One region of the Arthrobacter sp. fls2-241-R2A-172 genome, then DNA from elsewhere that is predicted to be linked to it. Evidence: predicted binding sites of a transcription regulator. Region 1 holds the regulator's gene; each other region holds the start of a gene.

Evidence for each region. The regulator HrcA, encoded in region 1, represses chaperone genes, less so after heat shock. The targets are predictions, from matches to a motif close to TTNGCACTCGNNNNNNNCGAGTGCNAA.
Region 2: the regulator HrcA is predicted to act here: its motif matches at 1,910-1,936, upstream of groES (co-chaperone GroES).
Region 3: the regulator HrcA is predicted to act here: its motif matches at 1,299-1,325, upstream of groL (chaperonin GroEL).

What each region holds. Positions count from the first base shown of each region.
Region 1 is NZ_JARVTB010000002.1:371,479-375,449, reverse strand. Features, by position in the region: gene QRM57_RS04585 (DUF4870 domain-containing protein) at 1-399, opposite strand, end outside; gene QRM57_RS04580 (DUF3097 domain-containing protein) at 521-1,372, opposite strand; gene hrcA (heat-inducible transcriptional repressor HrcA) at 1,603-2,610, shown strand; gene dnaJ (molecular chaperone DnaJ) at 2,661-3,788, shown strand; gene QRM57_RS04565 (16S rRNA (uracil(1498)-N(3))-methyltransferase) at 3,791-3,971, shown strand, end outside.
Region 2 is NZ_JARVTB010000004.1:478,388-482,358, forward strand. Features, by position in the region: gene QRM57_RS10405 (shikimate 5-dehydrogenase) at 1-224, shown strand, start outside; gene QRM57_RS10410 (THUMP-like domain-containing protein) at 229-1,455, opposite strand; gene QRM57_RS10415 (hypothetical protein) at 1,523-1,885, shown strand; gene groES (co-chaperone GroES) at 2,078-2,374, shown strand; gene groL (chaperonin GroEL) at 2,459-3,971, shown strand, end outside.
Region 3 is NZ_JARVTB010000003.1:101,771-105,741, forward strand. Features, by position in the region: gene QRM57_RS06030 (DUF3263 domain-containing protein) at 1-143, shown strand, start outside; gene QRM57_RS06035 (LytR C-terminal domain-containing protein) at 193-810, shown strand; gene QRM57_RS06040 (cold-shock protein) at 981-1,184, shown strand; gene groL (chaperonin GroEL) at 1,509-3,134, shown strand; gene QRM57_RS06050 (ribonuclease HI family protein) at 3,256-3,971, shown strand, end outside.

The DNA.
Region 1 (3,971 bases):
CAAATTCAGTTTGTAGCGGTGCGGCTGGCCGTGGTTCACGCGGATTCCGGCTGAAACGGAGAAGCACGTCAGGGCTACCCAAATGCCGGTCGCGATCACGGCGAAAATGTTGCCGACCACTGGAAGCAGGACGAGGATGTTGGCGAGGACCGCTGCGATGGTCGGGGGAAGGGTGAAGTTCAGCGCTTCCTTGGATTCCTGTGCAGTGAAGGGTCCCCGGTCCCGGAAGATCAGGTAGATCAACAGGGAAGGCAAGCAGCCAAGAATGCCGCCAAAGTGCGCCAAAGTGGCCCACTGCCGGTCTTCGCCGGCCGTCAAGGGCAGTGCATTGGCTGGCGCGCCATGGTACTGGGGCCGCCCTGCGGCGCTGCCCGGTTCTTCAGGAGCGTTCTCTGCCACGGTGTCTTCCCTTTGCTGTAAAGATGCTGCGGTGTTGCTGTCCCAGAATACCGGCACGCGCCCGCTTCTATGGACCAACTCCCCGTTGGCGCTGCAGTTGCAGTGGTTCAGGGTGAATGCTTTAGGGGACCGTCAGGAAGTCGATGACTTCCTCAACACGGCCCAGCAGGGATGCTTCAAGGTCGGCGTAGCTCCGTACGGCGCCCAGCAGCCTTTGCCAGCCCAACCCGATGTCCTCGGCGGTCTCGTGCGGCCAGCCGAAGGCGCGGAGGATGCCGGTCTTCCAATCCATGCCACGCGGCACTGTGGGCCACTTCTCAATGCCCAACACCTTGGGCCTGATGGCTTGCCACACATCCACGTACGGATGTCCCACAATGAGGACGTTTCCAGCGGCTCCGGGACAGGCCATGGCCTCGGCGGCGATGCGGGATTCTTTCGATCCCTGGACCAGGTGGTCCACCAGGATCCCGAGGCGGCGGTCCGGGCCGGGGTTGAAATCCGCAATGGCGGACGCGAGGTCGTCCACGCCATGCAAGGGTTCAACCACGATCCCTTCGACCCTGAGATCGTCACCCCAGACCTTCTCGACCAGTTCGGCGTCGTGCTTTCCTTCCACCCAGATGCGGCTGGCCTTGGCCACCTGTGCGCGCTGGCCTTGCACCTTGACGGAACCTGAGGCGGTACGGCCCGGCTGGGCGGCCGACGGCGACTGCCGGACTGCTGGAGGCATCAGGCGGATGGGCTGGCCTTCGAGCAGGAAGCCGTATCCCAACTGGAACGATTTGGACTTACCACGCCGGTCCTCCAGGGACACGACATGCATGCCGCCGGTCTTCTCCACCCTGGTCACTTCGCCCACCCAGCCGGACTGGACGTCTTCAAGGACCATTCCCCGCTGGACCGCTACCTCAGGAAGCTGGCGTTTGGCGGGAGCGGTCAGATCCTGTGGACCCCAATTGTCGAAAGCCAAGGGATATTTCCTACCTTTGAGTACTTGATGGGTGGGGGAGCCGTTTGGGTTGCGAAGCTGCCGAACCTGCACGCTGGAAGCTGAATACGGGCGTTTTCAATGCTAGCAACGGGGTGGCCCATAATAGACTTGTTAGCACTTGGGCATGTTGAGTGCTAAGTGCGGAGGCCCGGCGGGCGTGCCGCAGTCGCCGGTCGCCACGACCACGGACGTCGTCAGGAGGTGGAGCAATGAGTGAGCCACGCAAGTTGGAAGTGCTGCGTGCCATCGTTGAAGACTACGTGCATTCCAGGGAACCCGTTGGATCCAAGGCCCTTGTCGAGCGCCACCACCTCGGTGTTTCCAGTGCCACCATCCGCAATGACATGGCTGTCCTGGAAGAAGAAGGACTCATCGCGGCGCCCCACACCAGCGCAGGACGCATTCCCACGGACAAGGGCTACCGCCTGTTTGTGGACCGTATCTCCCAGGTAAAGCCACTTTCGGCCGCGGAGCGCCGTGCCATCCACTCCCTCCTCGAGGGCCCGGATGACGTGGACGACATCCTGGAGCGGACCGTGAGGCTCCTTTCCCAGCTGACCAACCAGGTCGCCGTCGTGCAGTACCCGCACTCGAGCCGGGCGGTCGTCCGTCACGTTGAGTTCGTGCTGCTTGCGCCAAAGCAGGTCCTGGTGGTCCTCATTGCGGACACAGGCAGCGTTGGCCAGAAGGTCATCGATGCCGGATCAGATGTTGCGAACGAGGCATTGATGCTGCTGAGGTCCCGGTTCCTCGGAAGCATAGCCGGGACGCAACTGGACCTTCTCCCACAGGTCCTTCCATCGGTAGTGGCCCTCTGCCCGCCCGAGCTTCGCGGCGTGGCCCAGACTCTTGCGCACGGCCTGCAGTCACTGAGCGACAACAGCCGCGAAGAGCGCATCTTGATGGCGGGCACCGCCAACCTGGCCCGCTCCAATGTGGACTTCCCCTTGAGCATCGGTCCGGTGCTTGAAGCCCTTGAGGAACAAGTCGTCATGCTGCGGTTGTTGTCCGATATGGGCGATGATCCGCGGGGCGTGTCAGTAAGCATTGGCCGGGAGAACCCGTACGACGGTTTGGCCGAGGCTTCCGTCGTGGCCACCGGCTACGGTTCCGGAGCCAAGGTTGGGATCCTTGGCCCTACCCGCATGGACTATCCCACCACCATGGCCGCAGTCCGGGCCGTGGCCAGATACCTTTCCCGCATTCTCGGCGGCTGAACACCGGCCCGAGGAAACATCCGCAGTACAACAAGGAAGAGATACCGACTTTGAGCAGCCACTATGACGTTTTGGGAGTCTCTCCGGAAGCCACCGGGGAAGAGATCAAAAAGGCGTACCGCAAGTTGGCGCGGAAACTTCACCCGGACGTCAACCCCGGGGAAGATGTCGCGGAGCAGTTCAAGGCAGTGACCCACGCCTACGAGGTGTTGTCGGACCCGCAGAAGCGCCGTGTCTACGACGCCACCGGTAATGAAAACGGAACCGAAAACGGCTTCGGCGGCGGTTATTCCGGCCAGGGCTTCGCCTTCCAGGACATTTTCGACACCTTCTTTGGCGGCGGTGGCGGCCATGGCGGCCCGGCTTCCCGGGTCCGGCGCGGCCAGGACGCCCTCATCAGCGTCCGCATCGACCTCAAGGATGCGGTATTCGGCGTCAACAAGAAGCTCGAAGTCGACACGGCCGTTGTGTGCCCCACTTGTGATGGCAGTTGCTGCCGCCCTGGTACCCATCCTGAACGGTGTGACATCTGTGGTGGCAGCGGCCAGGTCCAGCGGGCGGTCCGGTCCATCCTCGGCCAGGTCATGACCACGGCCCCCTGTGGCTCCTGCGAGGGCTTCGGCACGGTCATCAAGGACCCCTGCAACGAATGCAGCGGGCAGGGTCGCATCCGCAGTCGTCGTTCCCTCACCATCAAGGTTCCTGCCGGTGTGGCCACCGGTACCCGGATCCAGTTGTCCGGCCAGGGCGAAGCGGGCCCCGCCGGCGGCCCGGCCGGCGATCTCTACGTCGAAATCCGCGTCAACAACGACTCCATGTTCATGCGTGAAGGCGACGACCTGCACGCAACCCTGAGCGTGCCCATGACAGCCGCTGCCCTGGGTACGGAACTTCAGTTGGACACCTTCGACGGAGCACAGGACATCGACGTCAAGGCGGGAACCCAGTCAGGCGAAATCATCACTCTTCGCGGGCTTGGCGTCACCCACCTTCGCGGCTATGGCCGAGGCGACCTCAAGGTGCATTTGCACGTCGAAACGCCTACCAAGCTCGATGCCGCCCAGGAGGAGCTGCTCCAGCAGCTCGCCAAACTGCGGGGAGAGCAGTTCACCGAGGGAAAGCTCGTTGCCAGCGGCGGCATGTTCGCCAAACTGCGGGACAAGCTCGGTAACCTGTAGCGGTGAGCAACCCCGTCTTCTTCACCCAGGCAGGCAACCTCAGCCACCTGGGGCCTGGTTCCGTGTTTGTACTGGAAGGCCCGGAGGCGCGCCACGCGGTCACCGTTAAACGCTTGGCGGTGGGCGAACAGGTAGACATCGCAGACGGCGCCGGTACACGTTTGACGGGTACGGTCTCCGAGA
Region 2 (3,971 bases), on a different contig from region 1:
AGTCCTTCGATGACGCGACGATCGCTGCCGCACAAGTGGTATTCGACGTCGTTGCGCTGCCGTCGGAGACGCCCCTGATTACCGCTGCGCGTTCAGCCGGCAAACCGGTGATCACGGGTGCCGAAGTCATCGCCATCCAGGCCGAAGAACAATTCGTCCTCTACACGGGGGTGCGTCCGACCCCCGGCCAGGTGCGCGACGCTTCTGAATTCTCGCGCCGCTGAAACCCTAAGCAGACACCGGCTCCACCACGACAGCCACTCGCTCCTCGCCGATCCTGGTGAGGACCAGGGTGGCTGTTTTCGCTTGGCCCTTGCCGGGCTTGGCGGGAAGCAACTGCTTCCGCAGCTCTTCGGGGGTGACTGCCGTACCGCGTTTCTTGATGTCCAGCACCGTGATGCCGTTGGTCTTCACCCAGGCTTTCAGGGCCTTGACGTTGTACGGCATGACTTCCAGCACTTTGTAGGCGCGGGCGAACGGGGTGTCGTGTAACGCCGGGGCGCAGATGTAGGCGATGTGCTCATCCACCAAGTGACCGCCGAGGCGTTCAGCGACATCGGCCACCAGGCCCGCGCGGATCACCGCCCCATCCGGTTCGTACAGGAATCCTTCCACCGGCCCGACGGCGGCTACCGGACCGCCGTCGAAATCCTCGCCGCTGGTGATTTCGGCAGCGCCCTGGCTGCCGAGGACCAACGCTGCGCGCCGTACCCCCGGGCGCGCCACCGCGTTGAACCACAGCGTGACCTCGGTGACATCACCGAGGACGGAAACCCACTGCGCCTCGCAACCTGCGGGCACGGAATCGTGAGGGATGCCCGGACCCATCTTGACGCCAATGGCGCGCCCCGTGGCAGCCAGGTTTTCCACGAACGACAGAGGGGGAGAGAAGGCCTCGGGGTCCCAGATCCGCTTTGTTCCGGAGGTGGACGTGGTGCGTCGGGCGGGATCCAGCCACACTCCATCGATACCGTCCAGCTCTACGGAGGTAGCGTCCGCGTGGACCACTGTGGCGTGCGGGAAGGGGATCAGGTTGATCGTGGCGCAGGCAGCAGTCGTCTCGTCCATCTCAACAGCAGTCACGGCGATCTCCATGGACGCCATGGCCATCGAGTCAGCTCCCAGGCCGCAACCGAGGTCCGCGACATGCGAAACGCCGGCCTGTGCAAAGCGCTCGGCGTGCCGGGCGGCGACGTTCAACCGGGTCGCCTGCTCCAACCCGGCCTGGGTGAACAGCATTTGGCGGGCAAATTCGCCGAACTTGGCCTCTGCCCGGGTCCGGAGGCGGGATTGCGTCAGGACGGCAGCGACGAGTTCGGGGGAGTGGCCCGCTTTCCGGAGGTCGGCGTTGACGCTGAATGCGTCGGCTTCCTTGTAAGGCCCCAGTGAGGCAAGAAGTTCCCATCCTTCGGTGGTCAGCAAGGGCGCGATCTGTTCCTGCGGTGCGTGAGGCATGGGATCAAGCCTAACGTCGCAGGATATGACAGCGTGACTTGGGAATCAGCCAGATAGGGTTGTTTTCATGGAAGACAACGCAGCCGCACAGCCGTCCCGCATCACCAAATATGCCCGTCCCGCACTTATTGCGGGCATCGTGATAGCCGTGGTCTGCATAGCCCTGCTCATCATCATCCTGGCCTTGGACTCCTTCAATGCGGCCGCATACTCCGTCACCGGCAAAAGCGTCAACGATGCCACCGATGAAGCACGGGAGATCCGCGACCTGTACAGCGGCGCCCGCATCGGCGGGATTATCGCCCTGGTGATCTCCGGCGTCGTGGCTGTCCTGTCCGCAGTGGTGCTGTACCGGAACCGCGGCAATGCCCCCGTGGATGGGGACGACGACGGCGAGGACTACGGCCTGGACGACCTCACCGGACGGTGACGGGAGTTCACCCATGACGAAATGCTGGCACTCACCTTGACCGAGTGCTAACGCTTACATAGAGTCTTATTAGCACTCTCCCCCGGAGGGTGCTAACCACGCCAGGCGTTCCTCCGGCACCGCGACGACGGTTGCACGCCCCGGCACCCCAGTTCTTAGTCCATGAATCAGCTCATGAAAAGGAGAGTCCGAGTGTCGGTCTCGATTAAGCCTCTTGAGGATCGTATTGTTGTTCGCCCGCTCGAAGCAGAGCAGACCACGGCTTCCGGCCTGGTTATTCCGGACTCCGCACAGGAGAAGCCGCAGGAAGGCGAAGTTGTTGCAATCGGCCCCGGCCGCTTCGATGACAACGGAAACCGCGTACCGGTTGACGTAGCTGTTGGCGACGTCGTCATCTACTCCAAGTACGGTGGAACCGAAGTCAAGACCGGTGGCAACGAGTACCTCGTTCTGTCCGCCCGCGACGTCCTCGCGATCGTCGTAAAGTAACTTCCCGGAGCCCGCACCGCCGCCGCGTTGGAATCATTCCGACCCGTCAGCGGTGCGGGTTTTCTGTCTTGAAAGGACACAACCATGGCAAAGCAGCTTGCTTTTAACGATGCTGCCCGCCGGTCTCTTGAGGCCGGTATCGACAAGCTCGCCAACACTGTCAAGGTGACGCTTGGTCCGCGCGGCCGCAACGTCGTGCTGGACAAGAAGTGGGGCGCTCCCACGATCACCAACGACGGCGTCACCATCGCCCGCGAAGTTGAGCTTGACGACCCCTACGAGAACCTTGGCGCCCAGCTGGCCAAGGAAGTAGCCACCAAGACCAACGACGTCGCCGGCGACGGCACCACCACGGCTACCGTGCTGGCCCAGGCCTTGGTCAAGGAAGGCCTGCGCAACGTTGCAGCCGGCGCCGCTCCCGGCGAGATCAAGCGTGGCATTGAGGTTGCGGTTGAAGCCGTGGCTGCCCGCCTCCTGGAGAACGCCCGCGAAGTCGAAGGCACCCAGGTTGCCAACGTTGCCGCTATCTCTGCCCAGAGCGACGAGGTTGGCGAACTGCTGGCCGAAGCTTTCGGCAAGGTGGGCAAAGACGGTGTCATCACCATCGAAGAGTCCTCCACCACGCAGACCGAGCTGGTCCTGACCGAAGGCATGCAGTTCGACAAGGGCTACCTGTCCCCGTACTTCGTCACCGACGCTGAGCGCCAGGAAGCCGTCCTCGAGGACGCCCTCATCCTGATCAACCAGGGCAAGATCTCCTCGCTGCAGGACTTCCTGCCGCTGCTGGAGAAGGCCCTGCAGGCCAACAAGCCGCTCTTCATCATTGCTGAAGACATCGAAGGCGAAGCCCTTTCCACGCTGATCGTCAACCGCATCCGCGGCACGCTCAACGTTGTCGCCGTCAAGGCCCCGGGCTTCGGCGACCGCCGCAAGGCCATGCTCCAGGACATCGCCACGCTCACCGGCGCGCAGGTTGTTTCCCCGGACCTCGGCCTGACCTTGGACTCCGTTGGCCTCGAGGTACTCGGTACCGCACGCCGCATCACGGTCACCAAGGACAACACCACCATCGTTGACGGCGCTGGCTCCGCCCAGGACGTGGCCGACCGCGTTGCACAGCTGCGTGCCGAACTGACCCGGACGGACTCCGACTGGGACAAGGAAAAGCTGCAGGAACGCCTCGCCAAGCTCGCCGGCGGCATCGGTGTGATCAAGGTTGGCGCAGCCACCGAGGTCGAGCTGAAGGAAAAGAAGCACCGCATCGAGGACGCCGTTTCCTCCACGCGTGCAGCCCTTGAAGAAGGCATCGTTTCCGGTGGCGGTTCCGCACTCATCCACGCCCTCAAGGCGCTGGACGAGTCCCCGGCCGTCAAGGCACTCGAAGGTGACGCGGCAGCAGCCGTTGGCATCGTCCGCCGCGCACTGGTTCAGCCCCTCCGCTGGATCGCACAGAACGCCGGCTTCGACGGCTTCGTAGTGACGGCCAAGGTCTCCGAGCTGGAAGCCAACCACGGCTTCAACGCCAAGTCCGGCGAGTACGAGGACCTGATCGCCGCTGGCGTGATCGACCCCGTCAAGGTCACCCGCTCCGCACTCC
Region 3 (3,971 bases), on a different contig from region 1:
CGCATTACTACCAGATCCTGAACGCGCTGATCGATACCGAGGACGCGTTGGCCCACGATCCCATGCTCGTCAAGAGATTGCGTAGACTACGTACGTCCCGCCAACGTGCGCGGACGGCACGTCGCTTGGGGTCCGACGCGTAAATCGCCAGGCTGATCTGTCAGCAGCAACCAGCAAGGACAACGCTTCACCATGACCAAATTTGCCAGGGATGAATTCGACCAGGTTCCGCAAACCACCAATCGCCAGGGCGTCCACCGCGACGCCCAGGAGACTGCCCGCCCTGCCTTGTGGCCGGTCCTCACAGTCGGAGCTGTCGCTCTGGTGCTGGGCCTGGTGGCCTTCCTGATCCTTCCAAACCTCGGCGTGGTGGGCCCCAGCGCCTCCTCTAACGTCTCGACGCCGGCACCCCAGCAGAGTACTGATACCTCGCCTTCTGCGGCGCCCAGCGAACCGGCTCCCACGGCTTCGGGTGAACCGAGCCCCGAGGCGTCACCGTCCAACGTTCCGTCCGCTACTCCGTCCTCGGCTCCGGTAGACAAGACCATTCCCGTGGCTGTCTACAACGGCGCTGGCACGGCTGGCCTGGCAGGCCGGGTGGCCGGTCTGGTACAGGGCGATGGCTGGACGCTGAGTACAGTTGGGAACTGGGGTGGCCTGCCGCAGCAGACCTCCGTGATCTTCTACAACAGTCCTGCGCAGAAGGCCAACGCTGAAGCGTTGGGAACCCTGCTGCGCATTCAGTCGATCGTTGAGTCCCCGGAAATCCAGCAGCCCCTGGTGGTTGTTGCCGGTCCCGGATACCAGTAGCGGGCCGCTGTAGGAGCACCTTTGAGCCCCAACTCGGTTAAGCATCAATAACAAAACCGAAGCACTGCTGCCCACCGGCAGCGCCGCAGGAGTGACTGTGGTTACAGTGGATTGATTCCGGTACGGAGATCCCGGCAACCGGTCTTGGCTACTGCGAAAGTGTGGGCATCATGGCATTGGGAACCGTCAAATGGTTCAACGCCGAAAAGGGCTACGGATTCATCACTGTGGATGAGTCCGGCGACGACGTTTTTGTGCACTGGTCCGCCATCCAGATGGATGGCTTCCGGGCCCTCGAGGAGGGCCAGCGGGTGGAGTTCGAATTGGGGGAAGGACAGAAGGGGCCGCAGGCAGAAGGCGTGCGCGTCGCCTAGCCCTGGGGCAGGCCAACGCCTGACCGGCTCAGCTCATGGCTGAAACCCCCTTGATTTCCGTCGCAAAGACGCATTCCTGCTTGCACTCTCCCCGGTCGAGTGCTAATTATTGATTTAGCACTCCTACGGTTCGACTGCTAAGTATGGCCCGGCTTACGCCGGTCCCGATCGGCTGCCGGATCGCTGGAGGATCAAGAAAAACCTTGGTGTGGTGAGGTTCGGAGCGCGGGGCATACATAGGCCGCAAGCAAAGGACCGTCCGTCGCGGGCACCGCATCTGACAGGTACCTTCTTAACGACTGTCCCGAAAGGACTACCGCCGTTATGGCCAAGATCATTGCATTTGATGAAGAGGCACGCCGCGGCCTCGAGCGGGGCCTGAACATCCTCGCTGACGCCGTCAAGGTCACCCTCGGCCCGCGTGGACGCAACGTCGTCCTCGAAAAGAAGTGGGGCGCCCCCACGATCACCAACGATGGCGTTTCCATCGCCAAGGAGATCGAGCTGGACGACCCTTACGAGAAGATCGGTGCAGAACTGGTCAAGGAAGTTGCCAAGAAGACGGATGACGTCGCTGGCGATGGTACGACCACTGCAACCGTCCTCGCCCAGGCACTGGTGAAGGAAGGCCTGCGCAACGTTGCCGCCGGCGCCGACCCGCTGTCCCTCAAGCGCGGCATCGAGAAGGCTGTTGAAGCAGTCATCAACGAACTGCTGGCCTCTGCCAAGGAAATCGAAACCAAGGAAGAGATCGCAGCCACGGCTTCCATCTCCGCCGGTGACCCGGAAATCGGCAGCCTGATCGCCGAAGCCCTGGACAAGGTGGGCAAGGAAGGCGTCATCACGGTCGAGGAATCCAACACCTTCGGCTTGGAGCTTGAGCTCACCGAGGGCATGCGCTTCGACAAGGGCTACATCTCCGCTTACTTCGTCACCGACGCAGAGCGCCAGGAAACGGTCCTCGAAGACCCGTACATCCTGATCGTCAACTCCAAGATCTCCAACGTGAAGGAACTCGTCACGGTTCTGGAGAAGGTCATGCAGTCCAACAAGCCGCTGCTGATCATCGCCGAAGACATCGAGGGCGAGGCCCTGGCCACCCTGATCGTCAACAAGATCCGTGGCACCTTCAAGTCCGTCGCCGTCAAGGCCCCGGGCTTCGGTGACCGCCGCAAGGCCCAGCTGGCCGACATCGCCATCCTCACCGGCGGCCAGGTCATCTCCGAAGAAGTTGGCCTCAAGCTCGAAAACGCTGGCCTGGAACTCCTCGGCACCGCCCGCAAGGTTGTTGTCACCAAGGACGAGACCACCATCGTTGAAGGTGCCGGCGACGCCGAGCAGATCGCAGGCCGCGTGGCCCAGATCCGTGCCGAGATCGAAAACTCCGACTCCGACTACGACCGCGAGAAGCTGCAGGAGCGCCTGGCCAAGCTGGCCGGTGGCGTTGCAGTCATCAAGGCCGGTGCCGCAACCGAAGTTGAGCTCAAGGAACGCAAGCACCGCATTGAGGACGCAGTCCGCAACGCCAAGGCTGCTGTTGAAGAAGGCATCGTTGCCGGTGGTGGCGTAGCCCTCATCCAGGCAGGCGCCAAGGCATTCGCCAACCTCACCCTGCAGGGTGACGAGGCAACCGGTGCCAACATCGTCAAGGTTGCCATCGACGCTCCGCTGAAGCAGATCGCGTTCAACGCTGGCCTCGAGCCGGGCGTTGTCGTCGACAAGGTTCGCGGCCTGCCTTCCGGCCACGGCCTGAACGCTGCCACGGGCGTCTACGAAGACCTCCTGGCTGCCGGCGTCAACGACCCCGTAAAGGTCACCCGCTCGGCTCTCCAGAACGCTGCTTCCATCGCTGGTCTGTTCCTGACCACCGAGGCTGTAGTGGCTGACAAGCCCGAGAAGAACGCTCCGGCTCCGGGCGGCGACGACATGGGCGGCATGGGCGGCTTCTAAGCCCCCTCGCTGAACATTTCGTTTCAGAGCTAACGACGGCGGTCCCCACCAACTGGAGGGGGCCGCCGTTTTGCTGCCTACCACGGTTTTAGTGTCCGTGGGTTCTGGCAGGATTAACGGTATGACGATTATTGCTGCCGCCGACGGGTCCGCCCTCGGTAATCCTGGGCCGGCCGGTTGGGCCTGGTACGTTGACGACTCCTGTTGGCATGCAGGAGGTTGGCCACATGGCACCAACAACCAGGGCGAACTGATGGCAGTCCTGGATCTTTTCCGCTCCACGGCCCATGTTGCCCACGAGGAACTGCTGATCCTGTGCGATAGCCAGTATGTCATCAACTGCATCACCAAATGGATGCCGGGCTGGAAGCGCAAAGGATGGCGTAAGGCGGACGGCAAGGCGGTGCTCAACGTCGATCTCCTCAAGGACATCGATCAGGCGATCGTTGGCCGCAAATACACTTTCGAATGGGTCAAGGGCCACGCAGGACACGATCTGAACGAAGCCGCGGATGAGCGTGCCCGGGCTGTCGCCGTGGCGTATCAACAGGGCGTCGCACCGCGGGTTGGACCAGGTTTCCCGGGCGCCAAGCATGACTCCGTGGCCGAGGGTTCCGGGTCCTCCGGAACCACCTCGGTTGGGACAGCAGCAAGCTCCGCGACGGTCACCGCCGGCAGGGCCGCCACCGCGACGGCTATTTCTGCGAATGCCGTTGCCGCGCCGCCCAGGAGTTCCCGGCCGCACTTTGAGCCGACGCTCTTCGGCGAGTCAGGCATCTTCGGCCAAGCGGACCTTTTCAGTGAACTGGAAGGTGACGCAGCGGCCCCGGAGCTCTC